One region of the Planococcus chinensis genome, then DNA from elsewhere that is predicted to be linked to it. Evidence: riboswitches for the same ligand, from Rfam matches in the RefSeq annotation. Region 1 holds a riboswitch; each other region holds the start of a gene.
The links. Region 1 has a riboswitch for S-adenosylmethionine ahead of ACFSDB_RS11255 (transporter substrate-binding domain-containing protein). Riboswitches for the same ligand answer to the same signal wherever they lie in the genome.
Positions count from the first base shown of each region.

Region 2: linked by a shared signal. The riboswitch ahead of ACFSDB_RS09630 (bifunctional homocysteine S-methyltransferase/methylenetetrahydrofolate reductase) and the one ahead of ACFSDB_RS11255 (transporter substrate-binding domain-containing protein) in region 1 are both predicted to bind S-adenosylmethionine.
Region 3: linked by a shared signal. The riboswitch ahead of ACFSDB_RS09785 (MetQ/NlpA family ABC transporter substrate-binding protein) and the one ahead of ACFSDB_RS11255 (transporter substrate-binding domain-containing protein) in region 1 are both predicted to bind S-adenosylmethionine.

Region 1 is NZ_JBHUFW010000008.1:57,965-64,700, forward strand. Features, by position in the region: gene ACFSDB_RS11240 (MFS transporter) at 1-151, shown strand, start outside; gene ACFSDB_RS11245 (TetR/AcrR family transcriptional regulator) at 105-764, shown strand; gene solA (N-methyl-L-tryptophan oxidase) at 823-1,965, opposite strand; SAM riboswitch class I at 2,245-2,347, shown strand; gene ACFSDB_RS11255 (transporter substrate-binding domain-containing protein) at 2,758-3,570, shown strand; gene ACFSDB_RS11260 (amino acid ABC transporter permease) at 3,592-4,311, shown strand; gene ACFSDB_RS11265 (amino acid ABC transporter ATP-binding protein) at 4,311-5,051, shown strand; gene mmuM (homocysteine S-methyltransferase) at 5,093-6,025, shown strand; gene ACFSDB_RS11275 (Yip1 family protein) at 6,354-6,736, shown strand, end outside.
Region 2 is NZ_JBHUFW010000005.1:417,854-424,589, forward strand. Features, by position in the region: gene metH (methionine synthase) at 1-2,372, opposite strand, end outside; gene ACFSDB_RS09630 (bifunctional homocysteine S-methyltransferase/methylenetetrahydrofolate reductase) at 2,353-4,209, opposite strand; SAM riboswitch class I at 4,282-4,388, opposite strand; gene ACFSDB_RS09635 (DUF6544 family protein) at 4,617-5,462, opposite strand; gene xylF (D-xylose ABC transporter substrate-binding protein) at 6,273-6,736, opposite strand, start outside.
Region 3 is NZ_JBHUFW010000005.1:452,250-458,985, forward strand. Features, by position in the region: gene ACFSDB_RS09780 (acyl-CoA dehydrogenase family protein) at 1-572, opposite strand, end outside; gene ACFSDB_RS09785 (MetQ/NlpA family ABC transporter substrate-binding protein) at 620-1,447, opposite strand; SAM riboswitch class I at 1,581-1,708, opposite strand; gene ACFSDB_RS09790 (FAD-dependent monooxygenase) at 2,115-3,281, opposite strand; gene groL (chaperonin GroEL) at 4,172-5,803, opposite strand; gene groES (co-chaperone GroES) at 6,006-6,290, opposite strand; gene ACFSDB_RS09805 (CPBP family intramembrane glutamic endopeptidase) at 6,487-6,736, shown strand, end outside.

The DNA of each region.
Region 1 (6,736 bases):
CGCGATCGGCATTGTGCCAACCTTTATCATTACGTCAGCCTTGCTGGTGCTGGTGTCGATAGGCGGGTATTTGACGAGAAGTAAAGTAGAACGGGGGAAATTGCATGTCTCCACGAGTGAGCGAGGAACATCTGAGGCAGCGGCGGGCTAACATCATGCGCGCCGCCACTGAAGTTTTTATAGAGCAAGGTTATGAACAAACATCGATGAAGCATATCATGGACGCGGCTGGAGTGAGCCGCGGGGGGCTCTATCAGTATTTTTCCAACAAGGAGGATCTGTTCGAAGCGATCCTGGAAGATGTGCTCGATGACGAAGCCGAAACCGTGCAGGAGATGCTTGAAAAAACGGAATCGCATTGGGATCTGCTTATGCAGCTGATGTTTGGCGAGGGAGGCGATCCTGATACCGAAATGGATCCGCTCGCACCCAGCAAATTAGAGTATTTCATCACCGGGAGAAAGAACGGGCGGCGCCTGGAATACGGCAGGAAAAGATATGAAGCCGGCGTCCAGCTATATGCCGGGGTGATCCAAGCGGGACAGGAAGCTGGGGAATTTAGCGGGCGGTTCGACAGTGAGCTGCTTGCCCGTTCCATCATCACGTTCATCGATGGCCTCGCCCTCGAAGATGCCATCCTGCCGAAACAGGCTGTGCAGCTGGAAGCGCAGTCCCGCCTGTTCGTGGACTATTTGAAAATGGCCATGAAGGGAGCTCCTGAGAAGCCGGAGACAATCACCGAGAAACAGCAAAGCGGAACTTAGAAAAAGGACTTCCTAAAACGCCGTTGCTTCAACGTTTTAGGAAGTCCTTTTAGAGGCGTCAAAAACCGAAGCGCTTAAGCGAAAAGATGGAGATGTCGAGTTCACTCTGTCCTTCCAGCGCGAGCTGGCTCAAGACTTCGCCCATGACGCTTCCGAATTTGAAGCCGTGGCCTGAAAAGCCGCAGGCGAAAATGACGTGCTTGTTTTCGGGATGGAAGTCGACGATGAAATCATGGTCGCTTGAAATGGTATAGAGGCAAGTCTTCGCTTCGAGCAGTTCGCCGTTCGCTTCCGGCAGGAAGGTTTGGAGCACGCGCCTAAGGTCGCCTTCATCGGTTTCATACTGCCCGAAGTTCTGTGAATGGACGTCCGGATCAATCGGGTGCCCGCCGTCGGATCTTCCGATTTTCAGGCCGGTGCCGTCCAAGTTCGGGAAGCCGTACGCCTTGTGGTCGTTGTCCTCGATGAAAAAGGACGGAAAGTGAGCGGCATCATAAACGCTGGCAGGAGTTTCAAACCAGCCGACAGCTTTGCGGGTCGGCTGAATCGGCAGGTGCAGCTCCGGCAATAATTTTGCTGCCCATGCGCCGGCCGTGACAATCACTTTCTTCGCATAAAAGTCCGTTGTTCCGGTCGAAATTTTCACGCCTTGCGGATCGTCCGGGTCAATGTGCTGAACCGGTGTATTGGCAGCCAGGTCCGCTCCGTATTTTAAAGCCGTTTCCTTATAGGCCCGAATGGCATTTTGGCTGTAGATGAGCCCTGACGCCGCTTCAAAGCAGCCGATGTACTGGTCCGGCACGGAAAACCCTGGCCATCTTTCGTTGATTTCCCGGCCGCTTAAAATCTCTAACGATAGGTCATGCTTTCGGGCGGAAGCGATTGTTTCCTGAAGAAAAGGGGAGTCTTCCGGGCCGATGCCGAGCACGCCGGTGTTCTCGAAAATTTTATGGCCCGTTTCCTGTTCGAGCTGCTCCCATAAGTGCTGGGCACGCTTCACGAGCGTTACGTATTGCCGGCCTTCGCCGTACGCATGGCGGATCAGGCGGGTGTCGCCGTGGTGGCTCCCTTTAGTATGCGGCGGATCGAAGGCATCGATCAGCAAGGTCTTTGCATTCTGCTTCGCCAAAAAGGCGCCGGCCGCCATTCCCATCGTTCCTGCGCCGATGATTGCGACATCATAAACCTGGTCTTTTGTCATATTCAGTCCGCTCCGCTCTTTGTGGAATTCGAAAGTATGACTAGATGGTATGCAAGATTCGGATCCTTGTCAATTGTCCCAGAGGGCGCTGTAAGCCACGGACTAATGAGCGGTTAGCGCTTGGAATAAACCCTCCAGTCAAGCTGGTAAGAGAAACACTTTCCCTGAATCCCGGACATTTCCCGGGAAATAATTCACCAAAATTCGAAATAGATGAAAAATGTGTTTGACAGAAGCGGTAATCTCAAATACTATCTTAATTATGTAAAAAAATTAAATAACTTATCAAGAGAGACTGAGGGACAGGCCCTGTGACGTCCAGCAACCATCATTTTATGAGAGGTGCTAATTCCTGCAGGGCATTTGCTCTGAGAGATAAGATCTAGATTAAAACCTATTTCCTATCGAAATAGGTTTTTTTGCTTTTTTAGGGATATTCAATCATCTTTTGTTTTTAAAATCTGGAAGAAAGGAATTTTTAAATTTTTGGAGGTGTAATTAAAGATATTCTCACTTTGTTTTCAGATTCAGAACGGAAGGCGGCGACTCCAGCGGGAGAGCGAAGTGCCGAAATCCACTCGGACGCCAGTCCGAGTTAGTTCGGCGCAAGCCCGCGGAAAGCGTCCGCCTGAAGTGGAGAATCTGGACATGCTTTCATAGTGCCTTTATTCATTTAGTCAAAAAAGGTTTATATGTTTATAAGACGGATTATTTACATAAAGAAATTAAACAGCGCAAGGTTTTTCTGCAAGGCAGGAGCTTGCGACTCTCTACCAACGAAGGAGTTTTAACATGAAAAGAAAAAATTATTTAACCCTCTCCCTGGTTTTATTGATCGGCGCAGGCGGCGTGTTAAGCGGCTGTTCGTCAAAAGAAGCGACAGCCACGGGCGACCAAGTGATCCTAGTGGGAACGCAGAATGATTATCCGCCGTTTGCCTTTGCGGACGAGAAAAACGAATTGACCGGCTATGATGTGGAAGTGGTCAAAGCGGTCGATGAGAAACTGGACGGTTACACGTTCGAATTCACCGCCGTTCCTTGGGACAGCATGTTCCTGGCGCTCGAGTCCAATAAAATCCAGGCGATCGCCGACCAAGTCGCGAAAACGCCGGAACGCCAGGAAAAGTATCTGTTCACCGATGAATCCTATTTTGCGGCCGAAACGGTCATTGCCGTGAAGACGGGACGAGAAGATATCCAGACGATTGAAGACCTGGAAGGCAAGAAAGTCGGGGCTTTGGCCGGCGACTCCTATACCTTGCTCTTGGAGGAATATAATAAAGGCGCAGCGACGCCGATCGAGTTGAAATACAGCGAAAGCGGCAACCCTTCCGAGATTCTGCAGGACGTGCAAAACGGCCGAATCGACGCTTATGTCAACGATCCGATCATGATCGATGCAGTGTTAGAGAAAAACGATCTGGGCGTGGAAATTGTCGGGCAGCCATTGGTCAATGACGACATGGGGATCGTATTGAAAAACGGGGAAGAAGGCGAAAAGCTGAAGGCGCTGATCGACCCAGTCCTGGAAGAGCTCAAGCAGGACGGAACGCTCGCGGAACTGTCGAACAAGTGGACCGGCGGAGAGTACATCCCTGAATAGGTTTGTGGAGGGGAAGAGACAATGGAGAATTTACTGGATATCAATTTTTTAATCGAAAGCTTTCCCGCAATCGTTGCGCGGCTGCCTGTCACGATAGGCATCGCAGTGGGTTCGCTGGTTATCAGCTTGTTGATCGGCGTGGTTACCGCCCTTATCAAAATTTATAAAGTCCCGGTCTTGCGGGTGATTTCGTCCATCTACGTATCCTTTATCAGGGGAACGCCTTTACTGGTCCAGATTTACCTGGTGTTTTACGGGATTCCGAAAATCATCTACTTTCTGCAGATCGAATACGGCTGGCTCCAGTCGGCGGACGTCAACAGCATCCCACCTGAAGTCTATGCGCTGGTGGCGTTCTCCGTGAATCTGGGCGCCTATCTTTCCGAGACGATCCGCTCGGCGATTGAATCGGTAGACCGCGGGCAGTTTGAAGCGGCCAAATCGATCGGGATGAGCCCGTCGCAAATGATGATCAAGATCATTTTCCCGCAGGCGCTGGCCACAGCGATACCGAACCTTGGAAATATGTTCATCAGCACAATCAAGGATACATCTTTGGTGTTTATCATCGGGGTCATCGACATCATGGGACAAGCGAAAATTCTCGGTTCCCGCGGCTTGGCGTTTTTTGAAGTGTATATTGCGGTATCGATCGTCTACTGGATCCTTTGCATCGCAGTGGAGCGGCTGCTGGTAAGAGTCGAGAAGCGGGCACGCCGATATGAAAGAAGGATTGCGTGATGATCAAATTGGAAAATATCCATAAGTATTTCGACAGCCAGCACGTGCTGAAAGGAATCGACTTGAACGTCAAGAAAGGCGAAGTGGTTTCGATTTTGGGGCCGAGCGGGTCAGGCAAATCAACACTCCTGCGCTGCATCAATTTCCTGGAGGAGCCGACCCGCGGAACCGTGGAGATCGGCGGCAAACGAGTGGACGCCGAATCAGCCAAAAAAGCGGACATCGTCTCCTTGCGGAATTCGACGGGCATGGTCTTCCAGCAATACAACCTGTTCAAGAATTTCACGGTGCTGCAAAACGTCATGATCGGGTTGACCAGTGTAAAGAAACTACATAAGGAAGAAGCCGAAAAGCGGAGCATGGAAATCCTGGAACGGGTCGGATTGGCGAACCGGTTGGACCATTATCCCGCCCAATTGTCGGGCGGCCAGCAGCAGCGGGTCGGCATTGCGCGGGCACTGGCGTTGGACCCGGAAGTGCTGCTGTTCGATGAACCGACCTCCTCTTTGGATCCGGAGTTGGTGGATGAAGTGCTGGCGACGATCCGAAAAGTGGCGGACGAAGGGAACACGATGCTCATTGTGACCCATGAGCTCCATTTTGCACGTGATATCTCCGACCGCGTCGTTTTTATGGAAGACGGACAGATCATCGAAGAAGGTACCCCTGAACAGCTTTTCAAAGACCCGAAAATGGAACGGACCAAGCAATTCTTAAGCAGAGCAAACAGAAGCAACTAAGGACAGTCCTTTGAAGTTGGACATGGAAAGGATGAGGCTGCATGAACCCGATTGAACAGATTTTAAAGGACTTTCCGGTCCTCATTCTCGACGGCGCGATGGCGACAGAACTTGAGAATTACGGCTGTGATTTGAATGACCGGTTGTGGTCGGCGAAAATCGTCATGGAGAACCCGGAAATGATCAAAAGAGTCCATCTGGATTATTTTGAGGCAGGGGCGGACTGTGCGATCACGGCCAGCTACCAGGCGACGATCCAGGGGTTTCAGGAAAGAGGGCTTACAGAAGAAGAGGCGGCCGGCTTGATCCGGAAGTCGGTCGGGATCGCCGTCGAGGCCCGCGATGAATTCTGGGCAGGCGTTGCAGACAAATCCGCAAGGCCGAAACCGTTAGTGGCGGCTTCCGTCGGACCCTACGGCGCTTTTCTCTCGGACGGCTCCGAGTACCGCGGGAATTATTCGCTGACCGAAGAGGAGCTCGTGGCTTTCCACAAAGACCGCATCCAGGTGCTGGTCGAAGCGGGCGCCGACATCTTAGCGTGTGAGACCCTGCCATGCCTTGCGGAAGCGAAAGCTATTGTGAAGGTGTTGAAGGACTTTCCGGAGGTTTACGCCTGGTTCAGCTTCAGTGCGAAGGACGGGCTCCACATCAGTGACGGAGAAAAGATTTCCGCCTGTGCGGAATGGCTGGACGGCGAAGCGCAGGCAGCAGCCATCGGCATCAATTGTTCAGCACCCGCCTTTATCGAATCATTGATCGAAGAAGTGAAAAGCCGCTCTGCCAAACCGGTCATCGTCTATCCGAATTCAGGCGAAGAATACGATGCCAAAAGCAAGACGTGGAACGAAGAGCCGTCGGCAAACCCGTTCTCTGCTCACACCAAAGGATGGCACGAAGCAGGCGCGCAGGTCATCGGCGGATGCTGCAGGACCACACCGGAAGATATCGCAGCCATTGCGGCATGGGCCCGATAAGCTTACATGGATAGAGGTACAAAATGAATAAGTTGATGTACAATGCCTCTTGAGAGAAGTATCGACGCACGGGACAGAACGTTGAAAAAACAACGTTCTGTCCCGTTATTTCTTTCTTCCGGGCTTTCTGCCTATAACATCAAGTACATTCTGGATCTCCGTTGCAGGACAATTCCTGTGAAAAGAAAATTTTGGATGAAAAATAGAGGATTAAATGCTTTTACTTATTTGATAATTCTGATAACTTACAGTAGAAAAGAACAATGGAGAATAGCAGGTATTTAAAAGAGTTTGTTGCCTGAATGGCAACAGAGAGGAGGGAGAAACCATGGTAAGGGAAGAACGATTGCGCAAAGAACATGAAGTGAACCCATTCACCGCTATTTGGCTGCGCACACGTGAAACGGTCCGCTTTGTAATTGATCGGAAACCCGTCAATTTCATCATTCTGCTCATCGTGTTGACGGGTTTTGCATCCGGTCTGATCGGACTTATGAATACCCGCAGCGCGGACATGGGAGGGTGGAACATCTTTTTTCAGGTGCTGATCGGCGGACCGATCGGCAGTGCTTTCGGCTATTTCATCGGGGCCGCCATCTTGCTGCTGGTCGGCCGGCTGTTCAAGGGAACGGCTTCCTACGCGGATATGTTCAAGGCGCTGGCCACAGCGCAGATACCGCAAATCTGGCTCCTGCCAGTGCTGGTCATCTG
Region 2 (6,736 bases), on a different contig from region 1:
GCTTCCTTGAAGTCCTGCGCCGTCAACACCATCTGCTTCGCCGATTTCACCAGGAGCCCCGACAAGCCGATGATGTCCGGGTTCTCTTTCTTGATGACATCGATCAATGTCGCCGGGGTCACCTTGATGCCGACGTCGATGACCTTGAAGCCGTTGTTGCTGAGGATGATGTCGACCAGGTTCTTGCCGATGTCGTGGACGTCGCCTTTGACAGTCGCGAGCACCACTTTCCCTTTGCCGGAATCGTCTGCTGCTTTCTTCTCCATAAATCCTTCAAGGAATGAAACCGCCGCTTTCATGACGCCAGCGCTTTGCAGCACTTCTGCGACAATCAGCTGATTGTCGTTGAACAAACGGCCGACTTCCGCCATCCCTTCCATCAACGGCCCGTTGATAACGTCAAGCGGCGTATCGTACATCTCAAGCGCCTTTTCCAGATCCGGAATGAGCCCTTCTTTCGTGCCTTCTAAAATATAATAAGCCAGGCGCTCCGGCACCGTCTTCGGAATGTCGTCTTCGCTTTTCTCTTTTTTCTTATCGCGGTAGAAATCAGTGAAGTCCGCAAGCGTCTGGTCCGTTGTCGTAAACAGCAGCTCATCCGCCATCTTGATTTCCGCTTCTGGAATCGACGCGTAGCGCTCCAATTTCTCCGTATTGACGATGGCGTAATCAAGCCCCGCCTGCGTGCAATGGTACAAGTAGACCGCGTTCAGCACTTCACGGCCGACCGGCGGCAAGCCGAACGACACGTTGCTGATGCCAAGGATGGTCAAGCTGCGCGGCAGCTTTTCCTTGATCAGGCGGATGCCTTCGATCGTCTCGACAGCCGAGCCGATATATTGCTGATCGCCCGTGCCGACCGGGAAGACGAGCGGATCGAAAATGATGTCTTCCGGTTCGAGCCCCCATTTGCCGGTCAATAATTCATATGAGCGCTCTGCGATTTCGAGCTTCCGCTCGCGCGTCACCGCCATGCCGGCTTCGTCGATCGTCCCGACGACAACGGCCGCGCCGTATTTCTTCACAAGCGGCATGACAGCATCAAAGCGCTCCTCGCCGTCCTCGAGGTTAATCGAGTTGATGATCGCTTTCCCTTGCGAGAATTTCAGCGCCGCTTCGATGACATCTTCATCCGTGGAGTCGATGACGAGCGGCACTTTCACTTTCTTCACGACTTCCTGCATGAACGCCGTCATATCCTCGAGTTCATCGCGGTCCGGGTTCGCGAGGCAGATATCGATAACATGCGCACCGTTCTTCACTTGCGCACGGGCGATTTCCGCCGCTTCCTCGATCTGGCCGTCGATAATGAGGCGCTTGAATTTGCGCGAACCGATGACGTTCGTGCGTTCGCCGATAAACAGCGGGCGCATCGTTTCATCGTATTGCAGCGGTTCGATGCCCGACACGGCATGGCCATGTCCGTCCGCGTCCGGCTTTCTTGGCGCCAAGCCCTCCATCGCTTCCCGCACCGCCTGGATATGGGCAGGCGTCGTGCCGCAACAGCCGCCGACCACATTGAGCCAGCCTTTTTCGGCAAAACCGCGAAGCTTTTTCGACAGCGATTCCGGCGTTTCGTGGTAATGGCCTTCCTCGTCCGGGAGCCCCGCATTCGGGTAGCAGCTGACAAAGCCGTCCGACAGCTCGGACAGCGAACGGATGTGGTCGGTCATGAATTCCGGCCCTGTCGCGCAGTTCAGGCCGACCGACAACGGCTTGATGTGCTCAATCGAAATATAGAACGCTTCGATGCTCTGCCCTGCGAGCGTCGTGCCCATCGGTTCGATCGTGCCGGACACCATGATCGGCAATTCCTTGCCGAGCTCGTTGAACGCCTCTTTGATGCCGATCGTCGCCGCCTTGACATTGAGCATATCCTGGCTCGTTTCCAATAGGATCAGATCCGCTCCGCCTTCGACGAGCGCTTTTGCCTGGACGTAGAAATTATCCTTCATTTCATCGAATGTCACCCCGCCGGTCACCGACAGCGTCTTTGTCGTCGGTCCGATGGCGCCTGCCACAAAGCGCGGCCATTCCGGCGTGGAGAATTTCGCGGCACTCGCTTTGGCTATTTCGACAGCGCGCCGGTTGATCTCAGGCGCCTGGCTGCCAAGGTCGTATTCATCGAGCACGATTGGCGTGCCGCCGAACGTATTCGTGCAGAGGATATCCGCCCCCGCTTCCAAATACGCATCGTGGACGCCTTCGATGACTTCCGGGCGGACGATGTTCAAGTACTCGTTGCACCCGTCGAATTCTTCACCGCCGAAATCTTCCGGCGACAGGTCGGCGTTCTGGATCATCGTGCCCATCGCTCCGTCGATGATGAGGATCCGTTTTTCGAGTTGTTGTTCAATGAGAGGTTTGGACATGGCTGTTATCGCTCGCTTTCTGCAAATCTATTTGTCGGATGTAATCGATCAATTCCACGCACATTTCATAGCGCAAAAACGGCGTGATCAGATAGATGCCGTTGAAGAGCCCGGCTGCGGTATCGATCAACTCCTTGGCAATCTGGATGCCTTCCGCTGTCGCCCGCTCCTTGTCTTCGCCGCATGCGCGCATGCGCTCGAGCGCATCTTCTGACAATTTGATGCCCGGCACTTCATTGTGCAGGAATTCCGAACTGCGGATGCTCGTCAGCGGCATGATGCCAAGGAAGACCGGGGTCTCCAAATGCTTCGTTTCCTCGTAAATTTCAATGATTTTCTCTTTTGTATAGACCGGCTGGGAAATGAAATAATCCGCACCGCTCTCGATTTTCTGTTCCAGACGCTTAACGGCCCGGCTGACGACGCGGACGTTCGGGTTGAACGCCGCCGCCACCGAGAAGTTCGCTTTCTTGCGCAGCGGCTTGCCGGAAAATGAAATGCCTTCGTTGAGCTTCTTGATCAACTGGATCAGTTCCATGCTCGAGACGTCATAGACGCTCGTTGCCCCCGGGAAATCACCCACTTTTGTCGGGTCTCCCGTCACTGCCAATATATCATGCATGCCAAGAGCATCAAGCCCCATGAGATGCGATTGCAGGCCGATCAGGTTGTGGTCGCGGCACGTTATGTGCGCGAGCGGCCGGATATTTTCCTGCTTCAGGATCGAGCCCATCGCCATGTTCGAGATGCGCGGCGAAGCAAGGGAATTGTCCGCCATCGTCAAGGCGTCGATGCCTGCCGCATCCAACGCTTTCGAGCCTTCGATGAACGTGGTGATGTCCAGATGGCGCGGCGTGTCGAGCTCGACAATGATTGTCCGCTCCGTCTTCGCTTTTTCGTGGAGCGGCTTGACGTCCAGCGCTTCCGCTTCGCGGATAACAATCGGCTTTCTCTCTGCCACTTTCTTCTCCGTCACCGGCGCCAAGTTCCGCAGGCGCTTCTTCGTTTCCGCAATATGCTTCGGGGTCGTACCGCAGCAGCCGCCGATCAAGCGTACGCCTTCTTCCCGGAGCAGCAAAGCCGCACGGCCGAAATAATCCGCTTCCGATTCATAGACGATGCGGCCGTCTTCGACGTCGAGCAGGCTCGCGTTCGGGTAGGCGGACAAGAATGCCTTTTTCAGCAGCTCGACGCCTTCGAACGCCTGGATCGTGTGATGGGGGCCAAGGCGGCAATTGACGCCGACAATGTCCGCACCGAGCGATTCCAGTTCCTGCAAGGCGTCGTTCAACAGCATGCCGTTCTGCAGAACGCCCGGTTCGTGCATCGACACTTGCGCGATGAGCGGTGTATCCGTGAGGGTTTTCAAGTGGGTGACGGTCGCTGCCAGCTCTTCGAAGTCGTAATACGTCTCGAGCAGCAGCCCGTCCGGATCGCCGGACAGGAGGTGCTGCGCCTGCTGGTCGACCATCGCGATGATTTCTGTTAGCGTCGCATCGCTTTTCCGGAAGCCCCGGATGCCGCCGATCGTCCCGAAGACGAACTGGCCGCCGGGCGCCGCGGCACGCTTCGCAATTTCAATCGCTGCCCGGTTGATGTCTTTCACCTGCTCCTCCAGCCCGTAGCGCGCGAGCTTATGCGCGTTCGCTCCGTACGTGTTGGTCTGGATGATGTCCGCTCCGGCCCGGATGTAGTCATGGTGGATCTTCTCGATGATCTCCGGACGCTGAATATTCAGCTCCTCGTTGCAGTATTCAATCCCGTACGAATACAGAAGCGTCCCCATTGCGCCGTCCGCCGTCAATACCCTTGTCTTCAACGCTTCCAATAACTTCATGCTGCTCTCCTCCTATACAAATAAAAAAGCCTTCCATAGAAAAAGAAGGCTTTACGATAACATACTCGTTCTTCTTCATCTCTCAGGCATGGAAATGCCTGCTGGATTTAGCACCTGACCGGTAACGGCTGGTTGCTGAAGCGTCATAGGGCCAGTCCCTCGACTTCTCTCGATAAGAATCAATTATTCAATTTTTTATATCCTAAAATATTAACCCCATATCGCCTCCAGGTCAAGGAGATCTGTCTAAAAAGAATGAAATTTCTGTTTATCTTCCTCTTTAAGACATAAATTCGACTCCAGTGCGCTGTCTTTGGCAATGCAGCTAAATCGTAGGAGAAGGCGTTTATCTAATAAAATCCCCTGAAGCGGAAAGACGTATGCAATTTCGGAATCAAAATCTGCCATCAAAATCCGGCCGGCTTCTTCACATTAAAAGCCACATCCTCCATCGTGAATTCGTACCAGGTGAACGGCCCTTCAGCCAAATCCCACGTGACCCCGAGTTCGGAAGGCGTGCGGATTCCGTCCATCGTCCGGTATGCCCGGATGTGGGCTGTGCACGGTACAAGCTCCGCATGCTCATCACTGTCCTTGAAGCGCATCGCCGTCACTTTCAGCAGTTCGCCGCCCTCCCCGAAATGGAAAGTCGCGCGGCCTTTGATCCAGTTGTAGGCCATCGTCGCTTCCGCCGTCCGATCGTCGATTGCGTGCCATTCGACATACCGGCTCAAAGCGGCGGAGGGAAATCCGCTCAGCTCCATTAAATACCGCTGCAGCGAGGACTGGTCGGCTTTCGGATTGCCGCGCGTAGTCGCCATCGGCACCAAGCCGGCCATTTTGATCCGCATCTCCGCCTTGCCTTCCTGAAACACATCCTTACCCGTCACAGAAAGCCCATTGCCCATCTTCATCTTCACTTTCCAGATGAAGCCGGGAGGATCAGAAGTAGTGTATTGCCAAGCTTCTGACGCCATCCATTTTTCCTGGCCGGGCTTGAGTTTCATCCGGCCAGTTTGCTTTGCATACACGCTCCGAATCTCTTCCCTGCCAGAAATGCCGCTCCACTCCATCCACTTCCGGACCGGGGCCGGCAGTGCAGCCAATTGTTCCGGTTCCACCCTCTTCAAAGGCGCCTCCAACTTTCTGAGCGGCGCCGCTTTTAATGATTCAGCCGGCGACTGGCGGTTCGCCCCTTTTACGACAAAGAATGCTGAGGCGAGCACAACAAGCACTGACAACAAGATTCTCATCTCTCCATCCCCTTCCTTTTTCGAAACGGACTTTCACGGACGGGCAGCAGCATCAACGGATTATCGTATCTATACCATACGACATCCAAACCTGTTCTCCTGCAATTTTGTACAGCTGCATGATTCCGCTTCTTTTAATCAGAAGAACCTTATTTCAGGAGATTTTATTCCCCTCTCTTTTTCCTTTAATAGATGAATTTTTCCCACCAAAAAAAGACAGGCTATCGAGAAACCTTCTTTAGATAAGTCATTAAAAAAATGAACTTTTCATCTCGCTTCGGCCGCTTTGGGCATGGCTTTCGCCCAGCCCGTGGACGCGCCGGCGCTGGTTTCGCTCTTTAAAAGCTGATAACTTAATCCGTTTTAGTAGTGCTATCTGAGATATGGAGCAAAACGGCGGAGAAAACCGTACTGTTTCTGCATCGCTTCGCTAGCTTCGAAACATGAAAGGACGCTGCTCCTGTCCCTGCATCGCTGCGCTAGCTTCGGGACATGAAAAACCGTTGCAGCGCTACGCGCTTCGTCGCAAAGTACCGGCCAAATGCTGTTTGGCCGGTACTTGCCTGCGGGACAGCGAGACAGCCGAGACCCCGCAAGTCGCGTAAGCGACTGAGGAGGCTTGGCGCTCGCCCGCGGCAAAGAGATGGCTCTAAGGAAGTTTGAGCCATCTCTTTGCGACGAGCGCATAGCGCGCAGGAGCACAGGGGTTTTACGAAGCTGTTTTGCGGAATATCGATTAAGAGACAAGTATTTTATATCTTTCTCAACAAGTTAAAAAAAGACAGGTGCATACCTGTCTTTTTTCATTTTCTAATCTCCCCCGTAAACATCCGCTTCGGTATGGAAGCCGTCCGCAATGACGGTCTCCCGGATATTGCCTTCATCGACCGCCACCGGTTCGAGCAAGACGGACGGCACTTCGCTTTTGCCGTTGTTGATGCTGTCGATGGCGCTGAACTCATTGCCTTTGGCCAGGTGGACGGCAAGTGCCGCCACCCGCTCCGACAAGGTCTGAATCGGCTTGTAGACGGTCATGGTCTGCGTGCCGCTGACAATGCGCTGCACGGCTGCCAGCTCAGCGTCCTGTCCGGCGACAGGAATTTCCCCGTCCAGCCCCTGGACCTTCAGTGCCTCAACGGCTCCGCCTGCTGTCGCATCATTCGCTGCAATGACGGCGTCAATCCGGTTGCCATTGGTCTCCAGCGCTTCGGACATGTTGGCAAAAGCATTTTCAGGCGCCCAGTCCTCGGTCCATTGGTCATAGACGATGCGGA
Region 3 (6,736 bases), on a different contig from region 1:
CCCGTTTTTGATTTCGGAATGAGAAAACATCCAATTTCTCCTGTCTCTTCAATCACCGCTGTTACGTTAAAATAATCTAGAACTGGAGCCATTGTCGTAAATGTCTTCCTGCCATTAATAACCCAATACCGCCCATCCTTTTTAGAGGTCGTGGAAGGTTTCCCTCCTCTTGTCGGGCTTCCTGTTTGTTTTTCTGTAGCGGCATTATTGATTAATGCTCCATTTTCTTTTACATCGTCAAACAAAGTTTTTTGTACGGAATCTTTCCATCTATTTGTTTCTCCCAAATCTTTGATGATCCCCATATGCCAGCCGATCGACAACCCAGTTGATCCATCTGCCTTACTAATAACTTCTTGATAACGTAGTAATTCATATAAGGAAATCCCTTGTCCTCCATATTTAGTGGGAATCGTCAATGCAGGATAATTAATATCCTTTAAATCTTCAATATTCTCAAACGGAAATCTTCCTTCAAGATCATTTTGAACTGCTCTTTCTGAAAAAGAGGCGACCGTATTTGTTAATATATGTAGACGTTCTTCAAAGGTCTTAGCTGCTATGAGATCCATGTCCACTTCACCTCTCTCTTCTAAATTACGAGTATATATTCAGTTTATTAATTCCAAGCTTCTAGCATAATAAACCCGTCATACTCTTCATTGGATTCAATATATTTTTTAAATTCGTCTGATTCATATGCTTCTTTTAGATCTCTCGCCCATTCTGTGTCCTCATTCTCTTCTTCGATAGATACAATGATCCGATGCTGTTCAGGTGTATTTTCAATTTTTAAAGCATCTGTAATTTTTCTATCCGGGGCACTTGCAATATAATTACCATTTACTATTCCGAAGTCAATATCCTGAAGTGACACAAGAATTTGAGCAGGGTCTAAGACTTTAATGTCAATGTCGTAATCGGCTGGTTTAACACCACTAAGGTTAAAATCAGTTACATCAGCACCATCTGCGACAGTCACCCACCCTAACTCCTCAAGAATATTTACTGCCCTTTCTTGATTTACCGGATCATTCGGTACCCCTACTGTCGATCCATCTTTCACTTCATCCAGTGAACTATGATGTTCAGAATATAACCCTTGAGGAGCACTCGGCACATAAACAATACCTGTCATATTCATATCTAGTTCATCATTGATCCCTTCCATATAGGCTGTACTTTGAAAGATACTCGCATCAATTGAACCTTCTTTCATAGCCGGATTTAATTGCATATTCTGAGAGAATGTTGTCATGTCAACGGTGTACCCTTTCTCCTCTAAGATAGGCAAGATACCTTCTTTGAATTGTTGTTCATAAGTGCCGACTCCAAAACCGACTTTCACTTCTTTTTTATTTTCTCCTGAGGCTTGGCTCTCATCGCCACATCCCGCTAATAACAAAGCAACCGAAATTCCTAATGCACTACCTAAAAGCTTTTTCATCACTCATCTCTCCTTATTTATAATTCCTTCTAAAACCCAAAGCTTCTTTTCGGTCTTACTCCCATTCTCTCAAATTTATTTAATAGAAAAGAGCCCCTCTCAAAAATAAGAAGAGGGACTCTCGAATCGGCTCTTCTCATCTTTCAAGTGCATGGATATCGCACCTGCTGGATTTGGCACAGTTTCAAATCGGAATGTTTTCCAATTAGATCCGCTGCCGAGGCATCAAAGGGCCAGTCCCTCCACCTCTCTAGATAAGAATTAATCTCTATTCAATTTTTAATACTTAGTAATTTGATATGATTAATAAGATAACATATGAATAATTGCATTACAATACTTCACAGTAAATTCATTTACTATTTCGTTTATATAAGAACAGCAGAAATTATGTTTTATCTCTTTTGATTCTACTTAATATAATCCAAAAGAAAAAAAACTCCTTCTCGTATAGTGAGAAGGAGTTTTTTGAAGTTGCTGATGATATTACATCCTGCCGCCCATATCAGGCATTCCCTCCATTGGTGAAACTGGTTCCGGGATGTGTGCTACGACTGCTTCAGTCGCTAGGGAAAAACGATTTGACGCTTATTTCCACATCGTATTCTTGTACTGAGCAATAAACAAATCTGTTATTTTTCTCTTCGTGCTAATTCAATATGGAACATTATTTTGGCACTCTAATGCTTTTGAATTTCAGAAAGTTTCTAATGATTGGCATGACTGATGCACGCATCGTTATATCTCGAAACATTAATTTCCATTTCGACTCTGGCAAAAAGAAACTTGCAAATTGGCGAGCTGATTTCTGGATTTTAGTTACTTGGGGAACCATTAATGAATCATACTCAGAAAGAGCTTTTTTAATATCATTTTTTGATTCGCCTAAGCTACGGGCTAATGTGTAGGCCCCTGCCATAGCTAACGATGAGCCTTGCCCTGCAACTACAGATACACAACCGCAAGCATCACCTACAAGTGCCACACGCCCTTTTGTCCATGTCGGCATTTCAGTTTGAGCAACGTCATCAAAATAAAAGTCAGTTGCCTTCTCGCTTTCCTGAAGAAGACCAGGGACTACCCAGCCCATATCCCCGAAGTTTTTCTTTAATTCCTTCATTCCCTCTTGATGTGAGTAGTGTTTTAGTGAGCTCCCCTTACTTGAAAAAAGGAAAAATGTTGCTATCCGATTTCCCCTTATAGGATATATACTAACTTGTCGTCCAGGCTCAGTAATCGTATCAAATGTATGATCAATTTTATTATATTTGGATGTTTTATCAAATGTAAATGCCACCGTTTGATACCCCATTGAATGAACATAATTTTCTTCTGCACCAAAAACAAGTTTTCGAACTTTTGAATGTATGCCATCTGCTCCAACTAACAAATCACAGTTGAGTTTTGTGTCGTTTGAAAGCTTTACGAGGATTCCCTCCTCATCTTGTTGCAGAGATTCAATCGTTGTACTATTTGTTACTGGTACTCGATCTTTTATGCGCTCATAAAGTACCCGTTCTAAATCTCCCCGCATGAAATTAAAGTGGCGGTCATTTAATAATTGGCGTAACGATTGATACTTTAGAGAATATTTAGTTGTTCCGTCAGTTCTTTTAATATTGAGTGCTTCAATAGGATAATGAATCTTCTCTAGTTCTTTGAGTAGACCCATTTTTTCGGCAACGTCATATCCAGCTCCAAAAAAGTCCATCATGTAACCCTCTTTTCGAAGCCCCGGAGCTTTCTCAACTATTTGAACCGTGTAGCCTTCACGCTCTAATTGATCGGCTAAAGTTAAACCCGCAATACCCGCACCTACAATCAGAATTTTCATTATATACCCTCTTTTCTTTTATAATCCGGGTTTTGAGTCTTCAAATTTCCCTAAAAGATAAATTCGATCCGAGGTTCAAGTTCAATTAGAAATTAGCCATAATTCATTTGATCACCGTAAACATAAAGCATCACCAGCCTCATCGCAGCTCCATACACAGCGATACTTGCTTCCTTACTCTCAACACTCGAAAAAAATCCGAGTGTTCTTCAATAGAGGAATAGTAATTATAGATGGTTCCGACTCCTGCCAGAGCTTGTTTAGCTATTTCAGAAATCGCAATCAGTTGAAATCCTTTATTAGAAAAGAATCACTGGCTACTTTGATAATCTTGTTTTGAATTTGTAGATGATATACTAAATCGAACGGTTAGAAAATAAAAATAGCTCAAGTGGGTAACACAGTAGTTAACGCGAATCAACTAAAGGAGTGTCCCTAAATGAGCTTTGTTCATATCGTACCACGGGAAAGCATGGTAATCGAGAGTTATTGCTCGGAAGAGAAGCCGCTGTCTTACATCGTTAGGAATTGAACCGTAGCAAGAGTACGATCAGCTATGAGCTGAAACGCTGTAACTTTGAATTTAAAGTACTGGCGTTGTTCCCCTTCTCCTGACACTCCATGAGAAAACCTTTAACGTGATTAGAAGTCATAGTTTTAACGTTCAGAACACCATTTCTATGATAGTAATCGATGAAGCCGCCTAACAATACTTTGTAATTCTAAATATTACTCTTAGTAGTATTGTTAAATTTATGGACTTGTAAGAAATCTTAAAATGCAAATTTAACTAACAAAAAAAGACTACCTCCTTTTAATTCAGGAAGTAGTCTTTTAAATACAAACTATTTATAATCTAGACAGCTTCTCAAAATTGAGAAACTTTAAATTTACATCATGCCGCCCATGCCACCCATATCAGGCATTCCGCCCATTGGTGAAGCTGGTTCCGGGATGTCTGCTACGACTGCTTCAGTTGTCAGGAACATCGCTGCAACAGAGGCTGCGTTTTGTAGTGCTGAACGCGTCACTTTTGTTGGATCGACGATTCCTTGCTCAAGCATGTTGACCCATTGGCCGTTTGCTGCGTTGAAGCCGATGCCGACTTCTTCAGATTTCAGGCGGTGAACGATGATGGATCCTTCAAGGCCCGCGTTTGTTGCGATTTGGCGAACTGGCTCTTCCAAAGCGCGAAGAACGATTTTGACGCCTGTTGCTTCGTCGCCTTCTGTAGAGTTCAGAAGTTCTTCGACTTTATTGTATACGTTGACAAGCGCTGTACCGCCGCCTGCTACGATTCCTTCTTCAACTGCTGCACGAGTTGCGTTCAAAGCGTCTTCAATGCGAAGTTTGCGCTCTTTCAACTCAGTTTCAGTAGCCGCTCCGACTTTGATGACTGCAACGCCGCCGGCAAGTTTCGCTAGGCGCTCCTGCAATTTCTCTTTGTCGAATTCAGAAGTTGATTCTTCCAATTGGTTGCGGATCTGTGTTACGCGGGCAACGATTTTCTCTTGGTCGCCAGCGCCTTCAACGATTGTTGTGTTTTCTTTCGAAACGACGACTTTAGTTGCGCGTCCAAGCTGAGCGATGTTCGTCGATTTCAGCTCAAGGCCAAGATCTTCCGTAATCACTTCAGCGCCAGTCAAGGCAGCAATGTCTTCAAGCATCGCTTTGCGGCGATCGCCGAATCCAGGAGCTTTAACAGCCACTGCATTGAATGTTCCACGAAGTTTGTTCACGACAAGTGTTGCCAATGCTTCGCCTTCTACGTCTTCAGCAACGATCAACAACGGCTTGCTTTGCTGAACCACTTGCTCAAGTACCGGAAGGATTTCCTGGATATTGCCGATTTTCTTGTCTGTCACAAGGATGAACGGGTTATCAAGAACCGCTTCCATCTTGTCTGAATCCGTCACCATGTATGGAGACTGGTAGCCGCGGTCGAATTGCATCCCTTCAACCACATCAAGTTCCGTTGTGAAGCCGCGTGATTCTTCCAAAGTGATAACGCCGTCGTTGCCGACGCGCTCCATCGCTTCAGCGATCAAGTTGCCCACTTCAGCGTCGCCGGAAGAAATCGCCGCAACTTGTGCAATCGATTCTTTGCCTTCGATTTGCTGGGAAACAGCTTTCAAGCCTTCAACAGCACTTTCTACAGCCATTTCAATCCCGCGGCGGATGCCGACAGGGTTCGCGCCAGCTGTAACGTTCTTCAAGCCTTCACGGATCATAGCCTGCGCAAGGACCGTTGCAGTTGTCGTACCATCACCTGCGATGTCGTTCGTTTTAGAAGCAACTTCCGCCACCAATTTCGCACCCATGTTTTCGAATGCATTTTCAAGCTCGATTTCTTTTGCGATCGTTACGCCGTCATTCGTGATGAGGGGTGAACCGAATTTCTTCTCAAGCACCACGTTGCGCCCTTTCGGCCCAAGCGTCACTTTCACTGCATCTGCCAATTTATCAACACCGCGCAGCATCTGGCTGCGTGCATCTTCGCTGAATAAAATCTCTTTTGCCATATTAAGTTTCCTCCTCTATCAATTGGAAAATATAATTTTAAAAGTTCACTGTAAGGTTTATTACTAAATGATATGGAGTAACGCAGCGGAGACTCCCGCGGGACAGCGCAGTGCCGAAATCCACTCGGGCGCTAAGCCCGAGTTAGTTCGGCGCAAGCCCGCAGGAAAGCGCAGCTGCGTTACGGAATATCATCTTGTGCTATTAGCCTAATACAGCCAAGATATCGTTTTCGCGTAGGATCAAGTATTCCTTGCCTTCGTATTTAAGTTCAGAACCTGCATATTTCGAGAAGATGATCCGGTCGCCTTCTTTGACGTCCAGCTCAGTGCGCTGTCCATTGTCACGGATGATTCCGTTGCCTACAGCGATCACTTTGCCTTCCTGCGGTTTTTCCTGCGCTGAACCCGGCAGTACAATCCCGCTTGAAGTTTTCTCTTCTGCTTCAACAAGCTCGATGATTACGCGATCTCCTAGTGGTCTTAACAATTGAAACACCCTCCTCAGATTATCTAAATATTCTACATTAGCACTCTCACTCTTTGAGTGCTAACCCACTTCTCAGTTTAATAAAATCACCTGTCATTTGCAAGTCAAAACATTCTACTTTTTTAAATCTTTGCGGTTGGGAAATGAAAGTTCTACAATAGAGGGAGCAAGCTAATTATGAGAGGAATTTAATTTAATGAAAATAAATTTTAAAGCCAAGGCCGACACCGGCCGCTACGGCAAAAGCAAAGTGAGCCTCAGCGCGAAGCGCGGAACGAAGAAAACGCCGCTTTACATCCTGCTGCTGTTTATCGCCGTCCAATTGTCACCGGTTTTATTCATCACACCGACCATGGAATATTTTATGGGCCAAGGCATGACCCGCGCCGAGGCGAAGCTTTCCACTTCCGGCTGGCTCATTGCGGCCTCGATGGGCATCGGGTTCA